3 regions of the Actinoallomurus bryophytorum genome follow, and region 2 is predicted to be linked to each of the others. Evidence: riboswitches for the same ligand, from Rfam matches in the RefSeq annotation. Region 2 holds a riboswitch; each other region holds the start of a gene.

Region 1 (4,060 bases), 5.1 Mb from region 2:
CGTTGACGATGAACGGGTAGACGAGCGGCAGGTCGCCGAGGACCGCGTCGGGGGCGCACTCCGCGGACAGGCCGAGGCCCTTTCCGGGCAGCCATTCGAGAGTGCCGTGCTTGCCGAGGTGGACGACGGCGTCGGCGCCGAAGGTCCCGTCGAGCCAGCGGTAGGCGGCCAGGTAGTGGTGCGAGGGCGGCAGGTCGGGGTCGTGGTAGATCGCGACCGGGTTCTCGCCGAACCCGCGCGGCGGCTGGATCATCAGCAGCACGTTGCCGAAGCGCAGCGACGCCAGCACGATGTCGTCGCCATCGGTGTACAGCTCGCCCGGCGGCTCGCCCCAGTGCCGCCGTACGCCCTCGCGCAGGGAGTCCGGCAGCGCCGCGAACCATCGCTCGTAGTCCGCCAGCGGCACCCGCGCGGGCGCGGCGCGCAACTGCTCCTCGGTCAGCCACTCCACGTCGTGACCGCCCGCCGCGATCAGTGTGTGGATGAGCTTGTCGCCGTCGGTCGGATGGTCGCCGACCTGGTAGCCGGCCTCCTTCAGCGCCGCCAGCAGGCGTACCGCCGAGACCGGCGTGTCCAGGCCGACCGCGTTGCCGACGCGTGCGTGCTTGGTCGGGTACGACGACAGCACGATCGCCAGCTTCCGGTCGGCGGGCGGCGTGTGCCGCAGCCGCGCGTGGCGTACGGCGATGCCGGCGACGCGGGCGGCGCGTTCGGGGTCGGCGGCGTACACCGGGATGCCGTCGGGGCCCTCCTCCTTGAAGGAGAACGGCACCGAGATCAGGCGGCCGTCGAACTCGGGGATGGCGACCTGCATGGCCGCGTCCATCGGTGACAGCGCCGCGTCCGAGGCGTCCCAGACCTCCCGCGACGTGGTCAGGCACATTCCCTGGATGACCGGGACGTCCAGAGTGGCCAGGGCGCCCGCGTCCCAGCCGTCCTCGGCCGACGCACCTGCCGCGAGCACCGTGACCACGACGGTGTCGGCGCGGCCGAGGAGCTCCATCAGGCCCTCGTCGGCGGCGCGCAGCGAGCCGCAGAAGACCGGCAGGGCGTTGCCGCCCGCCGCCTCGATCCGCTCGCAGAGGGTGTCGACGAACGCGGTGTTGCCGGACAGCTCGTGGGCGCGGTAGAAGACCACGCCCACGGTCGGCCGCCCCTCGCGTACGACGGGGTCGCCGTGCACGCCGTACGCGGGCATCGCCTGCGGCGGCGCCCAGGGCTCCTCGTCGCCGGGTGACAGCATCCCGGCCAGGAAGCGCGCCAGCTCGCGCAGGTTGCCGACGCCGCCCTCGCGCAGGTAGTCCAGGGCCTCGGTGGCGACGCCGGACGGCACGGTGGACAGGGCCATCAGCTCGGCGTCCGGGCTCGCCTCGCCGCCCAGCGCGACGAGTGGCAGGCCACGTCGCCGCAGGTCCTCGACGCCCTCGCGCCAGGTGCTGAGGCCGCCGAGGAGCCGCAGGACCACGGCGTCGACGCCCTCGCACAGCGCGTCCAGGTCGGCGACGCCGAGGCGGGCCGGGTTACCGGTCGCGTAACCGGCCGAACGAGCCGACAAGAGCTCGGTGTCGGCGGTGGAGAGCAGCAAGACGCGCACGTGTGAGTCCTTCCCTCGGGGGTCCTCGCCCCGGGCCGGGTGCCTATCGCGGACGGCGGGAAGTCTCCTGACTCTCAGGTCATCGCACGGCGGCCCGGACCCCCTCGTGGGGACCGGTACCACCACCCGCGGCCTTCCAGCTCGCCGCCGTGGCCGTATGCGCGGGCTCGCTACCTGATCACAGTTGCGGGACAGCCCCGGAATCGCACCGGGTTCCTTCCCTCGCCGTCGCGGGACAGTCTACGGAGACCAGGGCCCTGCCGATACGTGCCGGATGTCACCCTCCACGGCTACCGTGGGCGCATGAGCGGTACCGGGCTCATCATGGAGCGGGCCGAGGTGACGCCGCCGGCGCACCTGGCGCCGTTCGTCGCGCACTACTCGGGCTACCGCTACGAGGGCCTGCCGCCGGGCACCCACCACGGCCTCCCGTCGCCGTACCTCACGATCGTCATCAGCCTCGGCGCGCCGACCCGTACGACGGTCATGCCCGACCCGCGGCAGGCGCCGGCCGAGTTCGCCGCGCTCCTGGGCGGGATGCACACCCGGGCCGCGCTGATCGAGCACGACGGCAGCCAGTACGGCGTCCAGCTCTCGCTCACTCCCGACGGCGCGAGGTCGCTGCTCGGCATGCCCGCCGGCGAGCTCGCGTCCACGATCGTCCCGCTCGACGGGCTCGCCCACACGCGCATGGGCGAGCTCATCGAGCGCATGGGCGAGGCACACTCGTGGCCCGCCCGCTTCGCCATCCTCAACGAGGTGCTGTCTCGCGACCTCGGCCGGCTGCCGGCGCCTTCGGCCGAGCTGGGCCACGCGTGGCGGCTCCTGACCTCACGCGGTGGCCGCGTCCGCATCGACGACCTCGCACGCGAGGTCGGCTGGAGCCGCCGGCACCTCGGCGAGCGCTTCACCGCGGAGTACGGCCTGAGCCCCAAGGAGGCGGCGCGCGTCATGCGCTTCGAGCGGTCGAAGCTCCTGCTGACGCGGCGCGAACGGCCCGCACTGGCCGCCGTCGCGGCGGCGTGCGGCTACTACGACCAGGCCCATCTGGCGCGCGAGTGGAACTCCTTCATCGGATGTCCGCCGTCGGTCTGGCTGACCGGCGACGACCTCCCATTCATCCAAGACGAGGAGGTGGAGCCTTAGCGACGATAGGGCCATGAGCGATACCAGGATCTGGCCCTCGATCCGCTACTCCGACGCCCACGCCGCGATCCGCTTTCTCATCGACGCGTTCGGGTTCGAACGCGTCGCCGTCTACGAGACCGGCGATCGCGTCGACCACGCCGAGCTCCGCTGGCCTACGGGAGGTGGCGTCATGCTCGGCAGCGCCTCACGCGAGGACAGCTCCATCTCCGGCCTGCCGGCCGGCACCGGCTCGGTCTACGTCGTGACGGACGACCCCGCGACCCTGTTCAAGCGCGCCGTCGCGGCGGGCGCGACCGTCGTCAGGGCGCCGCAGGAGGAGTCGTACGGTCTGGGCTTCACCGTCCGCGACCCCGAAGGGGTCTTCTGGAGCTTCGGCACGTACGCGGGCGCCGGAAGCTGAGCCCGGTCACAGTCAGGGGATGAAGATGTCGGAACGAATCCTTGCCGGCGATCCGTTCGGTGGCCGGCAGCCGACCCAGCACGAACGGATGAGTGGGAAGCCCTGGGACGCGTCGTACCACGACGGCCCCGCGCCCTGGGAGATCGGCGGGCCGCAGCCCGCGATAGCGCGGCTGGTGTACGAAGGCGTGTTCGCCGGAACGGTGCTCGACGCGGGTTGCGGGAGCGGCGACAACACGCTCCACGTCGCCTCCCTGGGCCTGCCGGTGCTGGGCTTCGACGTGGCCGAGACGGCACTGGCGGCCGCTCGGAAGAAGGCCGAGGACCGTGGGATCGAGGTCACGTTCGCCGCCGCCGACGCGTTCCAGCTCTCGCGGTTGGAACGCAGGTTCGACACGGTGCTGGACTGCGGGCTGTTCCACTCCTTCGAGGGCGACGAGCGATCCCGGTACGCGGTGAGCCTGGCGTCGGTGACCGAGCACGGCGGAACCCTTTACGTGCTGTGCTTCAGCGACGACGGTCCCGACACCGGCCCGCACCCGATCAGCCGGGACGACCTGAGAGCGGCGTTCAACCCCGGCAGCGGATGGAACGTCGCCGCCATCGAACCGGACCGGGTACGGACGAGGTACCACGACGAGAACGGCGCACCGGCCTGGCTCGCGACGATCAAACGGGCCTAGACCGCCCTGGCCGGTGCGGGGACGATGACCCTTTTTCATCCTCGGGTGACCTCGTAGCTCTGTAGGACAGCGATGGTCTTGACGAGTGGCCGGCTTTGCCGGGGCTGCAACACAGCTTGCGGAGGAGTCTCCAGGTCTTGATCTGGACATTCGCGCGTTCGCCGGGCCCGCGGAGCTTGGCGTGTGACCGGTTCGCGCAGGATCCCCAGAGGCGGACTGCGGTCAGGCCGTGATC
Region 2 (4,060 bases):
GGCAGAGCTCACCCTCGTCGATCTCCAGGTCGACCTCGGCGAGCACCGGCGGCGCCTCCTCGGCGTAGCGGAAGCCGACCCGCTCGAACCGGATCACGTCCTGTCCCCGCCGGGCACGCGTCGCAGCGGCAGGAGCGCCACGACGAGGGCGAGCAGCAGCGCGGCGGCCGTCAGCGGCGGCGGGCCGGTTCCGTACCCGTGCGTCCCGCTCGCGACCGCCGCCGCCAGACCGCACGCCGAGACGAGCCACTCCGGCCATCTCCACGGGTCCGGGCGGTAGCGCGTACGCGGCGAGCGGCGGCCGCCGAGCCACAGACCCGCGATCGCCGCGGCCAGCCCGAGGACGAGCGGCGGGGCGCCGAGGACGGCCGGCGAGCCGCCGCCCAGCAGGCCGTAGAGCCCGGCGCACACGGCGAGCAGCCCGGCGAGCGTCAGCGCGGCCGTGGCGCGGCGCAGCGCGGGCGGGACCGGAGAGGTCCGGCCGTAGCCGCGTGAGTCCATCGCCGCCGCGAGCTCGACCGACCGCTCCAGCGCGCCCTCGATGACCGGCATGACGAGCCCGCGCACGGCCCGCAGCCCGCGGTCCGGACGGCCGCGCAGCCGGTGCGCCGCCCGTACGCGCCGTACGTGTGTCACCGCCTGCGGCGCGAACGTCATCGCCACCACGACCGCGACCCCCATCTCGTACAGCGCGCCGGGCACCGCCTTCAGCAGCCGGCTGGGGCTGGCCAGGGCGTTGGCGGCGCCCAGGCAGACGAGTACGGCGGCCAGGCGCAGTCCGTCGTAGAGGCCGGAGAGCAGGCCGTGGGCGGTCACCGGGCCGCCGATCCGGGTGCCCGCCAGCCACGACGGCAGCGTCACCGACGGAAGCGTGAACAGCGCGGGCCCGGTGGCCTGCGCGGCGAACACCACCCAGAAGACGACGCGGATGACGACCACCACCAGGCCCAGGCGCAGGAACACCGCGTAGGAGCCCGCCCATGCCTCACCGGAGCGCCGCACGGCCACGACCAGGCCGGTGGCGGCCACGACCATCAGCAGGAGCAGCGGGCTGGCGGTACGGGTGGCCGCTGTGGCGAGACCGAGTGCCCACAGCCACCAGGCGCCCGGGTGCAGGTGCCGTCCGGCACTCACCCGCGCCCCCGCCGGGCGGGCGCCCTCACTGGCCGGTGCGGCGCCGCAGGGCCACCATGCTGCCGCCGGCGGCGAGCACGAGGACCACGCCGATGCCGACCGTAAGCGCGGTCGAGCCGGCGTCCTTCTTCTTCGCCGCGGGGGACGAGGGGGTGGCCGCCGGAGCGGCCGGGGCACAGGGCCCGAACGCGTCGATGGCGCAGATCAGGCCTGACTTGTCCGCCTTCGGCGTGGCCACCTTGGCGAGGACGTCCGAGCCCGTGGCACTCTGCGGCACGACCGCGCAGGACGTCTTGGCGGCGGGCGGCGTGGCGCCGGCGGGCGCGTCGGCCGGTTCGCCGTAGTCGATGACGACCGCGACCCGCTTGTCGCCTGCCCGCGCGGCGGTGGACCCGCAGATCTTCGCGAAGGCGGGCTCGGCGCGCGGAGGTGTGCCGGTGTCGCCGCTCGACCGGGCGAACCGCCAGCCTTCGACGGCGCCCTCCTTGGGATGCGCGGAGGCCGGGCCGGTCTTGGCGAAGGCCCAGTCCGAGCCGCTCGCCTGCCAGTAACCCCAGAACGCGGTGGCATCCGCCGTCGCCGGGGCGGCGAAAGCGAGAGTCGCCCCGACGACAAGGGCCGACACAACGCCGGATCGCTTGAGCATGGGCGCCTTTCTGGTGCTCTGCGAGGTCCCGGCGGAACGGGCGCACCGCGAGCACGCGCCCGGACTCCACCCGCAGACCACGACGGATTTCAGAGCCACACGGGGAGTATCCGTCGGATACGCCCCAGCGCCGGCGCGGGCATCCCGGCTCGCCTGCGGGCGGATGCCCGCCGGTCCACGGTTGCGGGTCAGCGCCGGATTCGAACCGGCTTTCCCCACGTCGGCGCGTGTGCTGCTGCCGATGAGTTGACCACGGACGCTGAGACCTCGTCAAAACGGCTCAGACCGGTAATCTGACGCATCGTGAGCCAATCCCCCGGCGGCCCGCCGCCCGAAGGCCCGGAGCCCCCGGATGATCCGCCGCCCGGCGCCCCCCGGCCAGAGCAAGGCCCCGCGACCGAGGAGTGGCAGCCGCCACACCCCGCGTCTCCGGCGCCGTCCCCGTACGGACCTCCTCCCCAGTACGGACCCCCGCAGGGACCGCCCCCTCAGGGGCCGCCTCCCGGGTACGGTCCCTCGCCGTACGGGGCGCCGCCGCCCGGTGCACCCCCGTACGGGCAGCAGCCGTACCCGCCGCAGTACGGACAGCCGCCTTATGGGCAGCCTCCGTACGGGCAGCCGTACGGGCAGCCCGTCCCCACCCGCAGGCGCCGGGGGCTGGTAATCGGCCTGGTCGCCGGGTTCCTCGTCCTGGCGGTCTGCGTCGCGGTCACCGCCGTGCTCGTCTCGCGCGACAAGTCGCTCGGCAAGCCGGCCCCCCTGCCCAGCGGCGTCACGGCCGAGGTGTCCTCGGTCGGGACCGTGACCATGGCGAAGCCCGGGGTCACCGTCCCGCTCGTCGACGTCTACGAGGACTTCCAGTGCCCGATCTGCAAGGAGTTCCACCGGGTCAACGACGTGACGCTCAAGAACCTCGCCGGGGAGGGGCGGGCGAAGATCGTCTACCACCCGATCGTGATCTTCACCAGTGAGCCGCTGTCGGGGAACTCGGTACGCGCGTCGGCCGCGGCGCACTGCATCACCGACGGGGCGCGGTGGCTGGCCTTCCAGGACCAGCTCTTCCTCCACCAGCCGCCGGAGGGGTCGGTCGGCTTCAGCACCACCGACCTGGTGTCCTACGGCCGGAGCGCGGGAATCGACGACTCGGGGTTCGGGTCGTGCGTGCGGAGCCAGCGGTACGCGGCAGAGGTGAGACAGACGAGCCAGACGGCGATCTCGGGTGGCGTGTTCGGCACGCCGACGGTGAACGTGGGCGGCGTGGCGCTGCCCTCGAGTGAGACGCTGACGGCCGAAGGATTGCGCAACGCGATCATCGCGGCCGGGTGAGGCCGCGGCTACTGCGGACACAGAGGAGACCAATGCCCTGGAGCTGGCGCTACGAGAAGGCCGACGGATCGGTGACCGAGGCCCCCGACCTCGGAGACGAGACGTGGACCACACAGGCGGACGCCGAGTCGTGGGTGGGGGAGAACTGGCGGAGCCTGGTCGAGGCCGGCGTCGACCAGGTCAGCCTGCTCGAGGACGGCCGCAAGGTGTACGGCCCGATGAGCCTGCACCCGCCCGAGGGGTGAGGCGCCCGCCACCGGCGCGCGGGACGGGCCCCACCCCCTGCCCGAGGGGGTGGCCCGCCCGCGGGTGCCATCTGCCCGAGTGGGGCGCCAGCCTGCGGTCGTCGGGGTACGCATCGCGGCGGGCTCCTATCCGGCGGTCCGGTCGGCGCCAGGCGACGCGTCCCTGATCGTCTGAGGCTCGCCGGTCACCACCTCGCCGGCGGTTTTCGCCGTCGTCGGCCCGGTCGGCGGTCGTGGCGGTACGCGTCGTGGCGGGCCACGTCGCGGTTCGGTCGCCCTCAGTGACGTGGGGCTGATCGTCTCGGGCCGCCCATCACCACCTCGGCGGCTGCCGCCACCGTCGGCCCGGCCGGCGGTCGTGGCGGTACGCGTCGTGGCGGGCCACCGGTCGCCTGTCCGGGACCGCGTCGCGGTTCGGGCGGCCTCCAGTGACGTGTCGCTGATCGTCTGAGGCTCGCCCGTCACCACCTCGCCGGCGGCTTTCGCCGTCGTCGGCCGGGACACGGTTCGGCGATGGCGAATCCGGGTCCTGTCCAGGGCGTACTCTGACTTTGTGGCCACACCGCTTCCGCGGTGGTGCCAGGGGGACTGGGACCGGCCTGGAGAAGATGGGCCCGCCGGACCGGTGAGCCAGAGCAGGAGCCGACGCGCGGTCTCGGTGGGCCTGCGCGTCCTCATCACCGCCGCCGCCTACTACGGAGCCGCCGAA
Region 3 (4,060 bases), 5.2 Mb from region 2:
GACTCGGCGCCGAGACGTGCGGCCAGCCGTCCGGCGAGGCCGAGGCGCACCGGGCCACTCTCGCAGTCGACCACCACGGAGGCGGCGTCCCGCAGCAGGTCAGAGGCGCGCAGCGCGTCGTCCAGGGAGCCGTGTGTCGCGCGTCCGTCGGTGACGATGACGAGGAGGGGGCGCCGCGCGGGGTCACGCTGGCGTTCGGTGCGCAGGACGAGCGCGGCCCGCACCAGCCCGGCGGCGAGTGGCGTGCGGCCTCCCGTGGGGAGCTCGCCGAGGCGCCGTGCGCCGGCCTCCACCGAGGAGGTCGGCGGCAGTGTGGTCTCCGCCGAGGTGCCGCGGAAGGTGACCAGCCCGACCTTGTCGCGGCGCTGGTACGCGTCGAGCAGCAGGCTGAGGACCGCGGCCTTGACCGCGCTCATGCGCTTGCGCGCGGCCATCGAGCCGCTGGCGTCGACGACGAACAGCACGAGGTTGCCCTCGCGGCCCTCGCGTACGGGCTCACGGATGTCCTCGGCGCGGATGACCAGGCCGGTGCCGGTGCGGCCGCGCGAACGCTGGTGCGGCGCGGCCGCGAACAACGTCCCGGTCAGGTGGACCGTACGGCTGCCGGGCCGTGCGCCGACCGTGCGCCCGTACGGGGTGCGCGCACGTGACCGGCGGCCCGGCGCGCCCTCGCCGATGCCCGGCACGACGAACAGCCGCGGCCGGTAGACGGCACCGGCCGGGGAGGGCTTCGGCCGGTCGGCGCGGGTCTTCTCGTCCTGGCCGCCACCGGAGAGCGCCTGCCCGATGTCGACCAGGGCGCCCTCGCCCGGGCCGCCCTCGGCGTGCTCCTGCTCCTCGCGACCGCCCGAGCCGGGGCCGTCCGGATCGGGTTCGGGTTCGGGCTCGGTGTCGGTCTCGGACTCGGGCTCCGGGTCGCGCGCGGTCGTCTCGCCGCTCTGATCGTCCAGGTCGAGGTCGGGCGCGGGCCGCGGGGGCGGCACTTTGCCGGGAGGCGGGTCCTCCTCCACGTCGTAGTCGCCGGTGCGGTCGAGAACCTCGTCGAGCGTGTCCTCGTCCAGCCCCGGAGCGTCGAAGGGGTCGCGGCGGCGCCGGTGCGGCAGCGCGAGGCGCGCGGCGAGGCGTACGTCGGCCGGCGTGACGGCGCCGCGGTCGTGCCAGGCGGCGAGCGCGATGGCGGCGCGTGCCATCACGATGTCGGCCCGCAGCCCGTCGACCTCGAACTCGGCGCACACCGCGGTGATCTGCCGCAGTGCGCCGTCCGACAGCACGACCTTGGACAGCCGGTCGCGCGCCTCGCTGATGCGCCAGGCGAGCTCGGCGTCGGCCTGGGACCAGTCCGCCGCGAACGCGGCGGGGTCGGCCTCGTAGGCGAGACGGCGGCGTACGACCTCGGCGCGCTCGTCCGGGTCACGCGTCGCGGCCACCTCGGCGGTCAGCCCGAACCGGTCGAGCAGCTGCGGGCGCAGCTCGCCCTCTTCGGGGTTCATGGTGCCGACCAGCAGGAACCGCGACGCGTGGCGAATCGAGACGCCCTCGCGCTCGACATAGGACTGGCCCATGGCGGCGGCGTCCAGCAGCAGGTCCACGAGGTGGTCGTGGAGCAGGTTGACCTCGTCGACGTACAGCAACCCGCGATGCGCGGCGGCGAGCAGGCCCGGCTGGTACGCGCGGACGCCGTCGGTGAGCGCACGCTCGAGGTCGAGCGAACCGACGAGACGGTCCTCGGACGCGCCCACGGGAAGCTCGACGAGCCGCGCCTGGCGTACCTCGCCGGCGCGGCCGGCCTCGGCGTGCGGACCGTCGGGGCATTCGGGGTCGGGCGCCCCGGGGTCGCAGGAGAACCGGCAGCCGGCGACGACGTCGACGCCGGGCAGCAGCGCGGCGAGAGCGCGCACGATGGTCGACTTCGCCGTGCCCTTCTCCCCGCGCACGAGGACGCCACCGACCGATGGCGACACCGCGTTGATCAGGAGGGCCAGTTTGAGGTCCTCGAGTCCCGCGACGGCGGAGAACGGGTAGCTGTTCACCCGGCGATCGTCCTTTCCTCGGGTTTGCGCGCCCGTAGGTGGCCTGTCATCGGCGGCCGGAGTCTCCTGGCTGCCGGATCGTCGCCCATCCTCGGCCTTCCGGCTCACGCCGTGGCTGTCGGTGAGGAAGAACTTCCCGGTCACAGTTGCGCGACAGCCCCGGAATCGCACCGGGTTCCTCCGCGAACCGCCGATGCACAGCATGACATACGGCCCATCGGTCCTCGACATGCGCACGGAACCGGAGACCTGCGGGCGCCGGATGCTTGAATGAGGCGGTGCTTGAATAGAACGCGTTCTATTTCATGGGAGGCGCGGATGAAGCTCGGCATCAACCTCGGCTACTGGCAGCGGGATCCCGTGGACGACACCGAGACGGTGCTCGCCGCCGAACGCCTCGGCTATGACCAGGTGTTCACCGCCGAGGCGTACGGCTCCGACGCCTTCACCACACTCACCTGGTACGGCGCGCGCACCTCGCGGATCGGGCTGGGCACGGCGGTGACGCAGATGTCGGCGCGCACCCCCGCGGCCACCGCCATGCACGCGCTCACGCTGGACGGCCTGTCCGGCGGGCGGCTCGTGCTCGGGCTCGGCGCCTCCGGCCCGCAGGTGGTGGAGGGCTGGTACGGGGTGCCGTTCGCACGGCCGCTCGCACGGACGCGGGAGTACGTCCGGATCCTGCGCGACGTCTGGCGGCGCGCCGAGCCGGTGACCAATGACGGCCCGCACTACCCGCTGCCGCTGCGCCGCCACAGCCCGGACAGCGGCGTCACCGGGCTGGGCAAGCCGCTGAAGTCGATCGCGCATCCGGTGCGGCCGGACATCCCGATCTACCTCGGCGCCGAAGGGCCGAAGAACGTCGCGCTGTCCACCGAGATCGCGCAGGGCTGGCTGCCGCTGTTCGTGGATCCGAGCCGGATCGAGCCGGTCTTCGGCGAGTCCCTGCGGGGCCGGCCCGAGGGTTTCGAGATCGCGGCGACGGTCACGACGATCGTCAGTGACGACCTGCCGGCCGCGCTGGAGGTCGCGAAGATCCCGCTGGCCTTCTACATCGGCGGCATGGGCGCGCGGGACACCAACTTCCATCTGGACCTGATCGGCCGGCTGGGCTACGCCGAGGAGGCCGCGCGCGTACAGGAGCTGTTCCTGGAGGGACGCCGCGACGAGGCGGTCCGCGCCGTTCCCGACGGGCTGGCGGACGCCATCTCCCTGCTCGGCCCGCTCGGCCGGATCAAGGAGCGCCTCGCTCTGTGGCGGGAGTCCCCCGTGACGACGCTGCTCATCGCGGGGGTCAAGGACGAGCCGACGCTGCGGGCGATCCGGGACTTCGTGCGGGACTGACCGGCCGGGCGTCAGTCCCAGGCGCGCGAGAGCATCCACCCTCCGCTCGCCTCGTCATGGCGCAGCTCGTAGACGCCGATCTCCTTGTCCGGGGTCGCTTCGACCTGCCAGAACTCCCGCGCGGTCGTCTCCTCGGCCTCGGGGTTACGGTCGCGCCACCAGTCGCGCGTGGTCACCCAGTGGTCCAGCACCCGCAGGACGGTGTAGAGGCGGCCGTGCCACACGAACCGCGACGGCCGCCCGTCCACGAGCCAGACGTCCACCGGCTCGCCGTAGGACCGGCTCATGTGGACCTCGTCCATGCGTCTCGCGGACGCCGTCTCGCACCGCTCACTCCGCCCACGCGGGCCGCCTGCCTTCCCGGTCGATCGGTGCCGTGATGCCCGGGGGAAGGCGGGCGTCATCGAACATACGTTCGCATCGGGGGTTTTGGGAAGGGCTCGGCGGGTAACGCTCGGACTCCCCGGCGACCGAGAGGTGATCATCCAGGCCCGCACCACAAGGCGATACCGGCGCGACACCGTGGACGAATCCGGGACACTGACCATCAGACGGCTCTTTTAGGATCGTCCGTACGACACAAAAGGGTGAGCCGCATAGCATTGGACAGGTAAAGTGCCATGTCGTGGCAAGAGGTGCTCGAACGACGACGGTGAGTGACCTCAATTGTCGGGATGACCTGCATA

Evidence for each region. Region 2 has a riboswitch for cobalamin ahead of FB559_RS01105 (SCO2322 family protein). Riboswitches for the same ligand answer to the same signal wherever they lie in the genome.
Region 1: another riboswitch for cobalamin. It lies ahead of cobN (cobaltochelatase subunit CobN); the one in region 2 lies ahead of FB559_RS01105 (SCO2322 family protein).
Region 3: another riboswitch for cobalamin. It lies ahead of FB559_RS25340 (magnesium chelatase subunit D family protein); the one in region 2 lies ahead of FB559_RS01105 (SCO2322 family protein).

Annotation. Positions count from the first base shown of each region.
Region 1 is NZ_VFOZ01000001.1:5,353,070-5,357,129, reverse strand. It holds gene cobN (cobaltochelatase subunit CobN) at 1-1,594, opposite strand, end outside; cobalamin riboswitch at 1,655-1,813, opposite strand; gene FB559_RS25140 (helix-turn-helix domain-containing protein) at 1,898-2,740, shown strand; gene FB559_RS25135 (VOC family protein) at 2,754-3,143, shown strand; gene FB559_RS25130 (class I SAM-dependent methyltransferase) at 3,169-3,825, shown strand; partial or broken gene FB559_RS45745 (IS5/IS1182 family transposase) at 3,861-4,021, opposite strand.
Region 2 is NZ_VFOZ01000001.1:224,704-228,763, reverse strand. It holds gene FB559_RS01115 (ABC transporter ATP-binding protein) at 1-97, opposite strand, end outside; gene FB559_RS01110 (energy-coupling factor transporter transmembrane component T) at 94-1,134, opposite strand; gene FB559_RS01105 (SCO2322 family protein) at 1,160-1,780, opposite strand; cobalamin riboswitch at 1,898-2,057, opposite strand; gene FB559_RS46045 (DsbA family protein) at 2,084-3,106, shown strand; gene FB559_RS01095 (hypothetical protein) at 3,139-3,351, shown strand; gene FB559_RS01090 (MASE1 domain-containing protein) at 3,977-4,060, shown strand, end outside.
Region 3 is NZ_VFOZ01000001.1:5,390,573-5,394,632, reverse strand. It holds gene FB559_RS25340 (magnesium chelatase subunit D family protein) at 1-2,030, opposite strand, end outside; cobalamin riboswitch at 2,068-2,237, opposite strand; gene FB559_RS25335 (LLM class F420-dependent oxidoreductase) at 2,349-3,374, shown strand; gene FB559_RS25330 (DUF6504 family protein) at 3,386-3,661, opposite strand.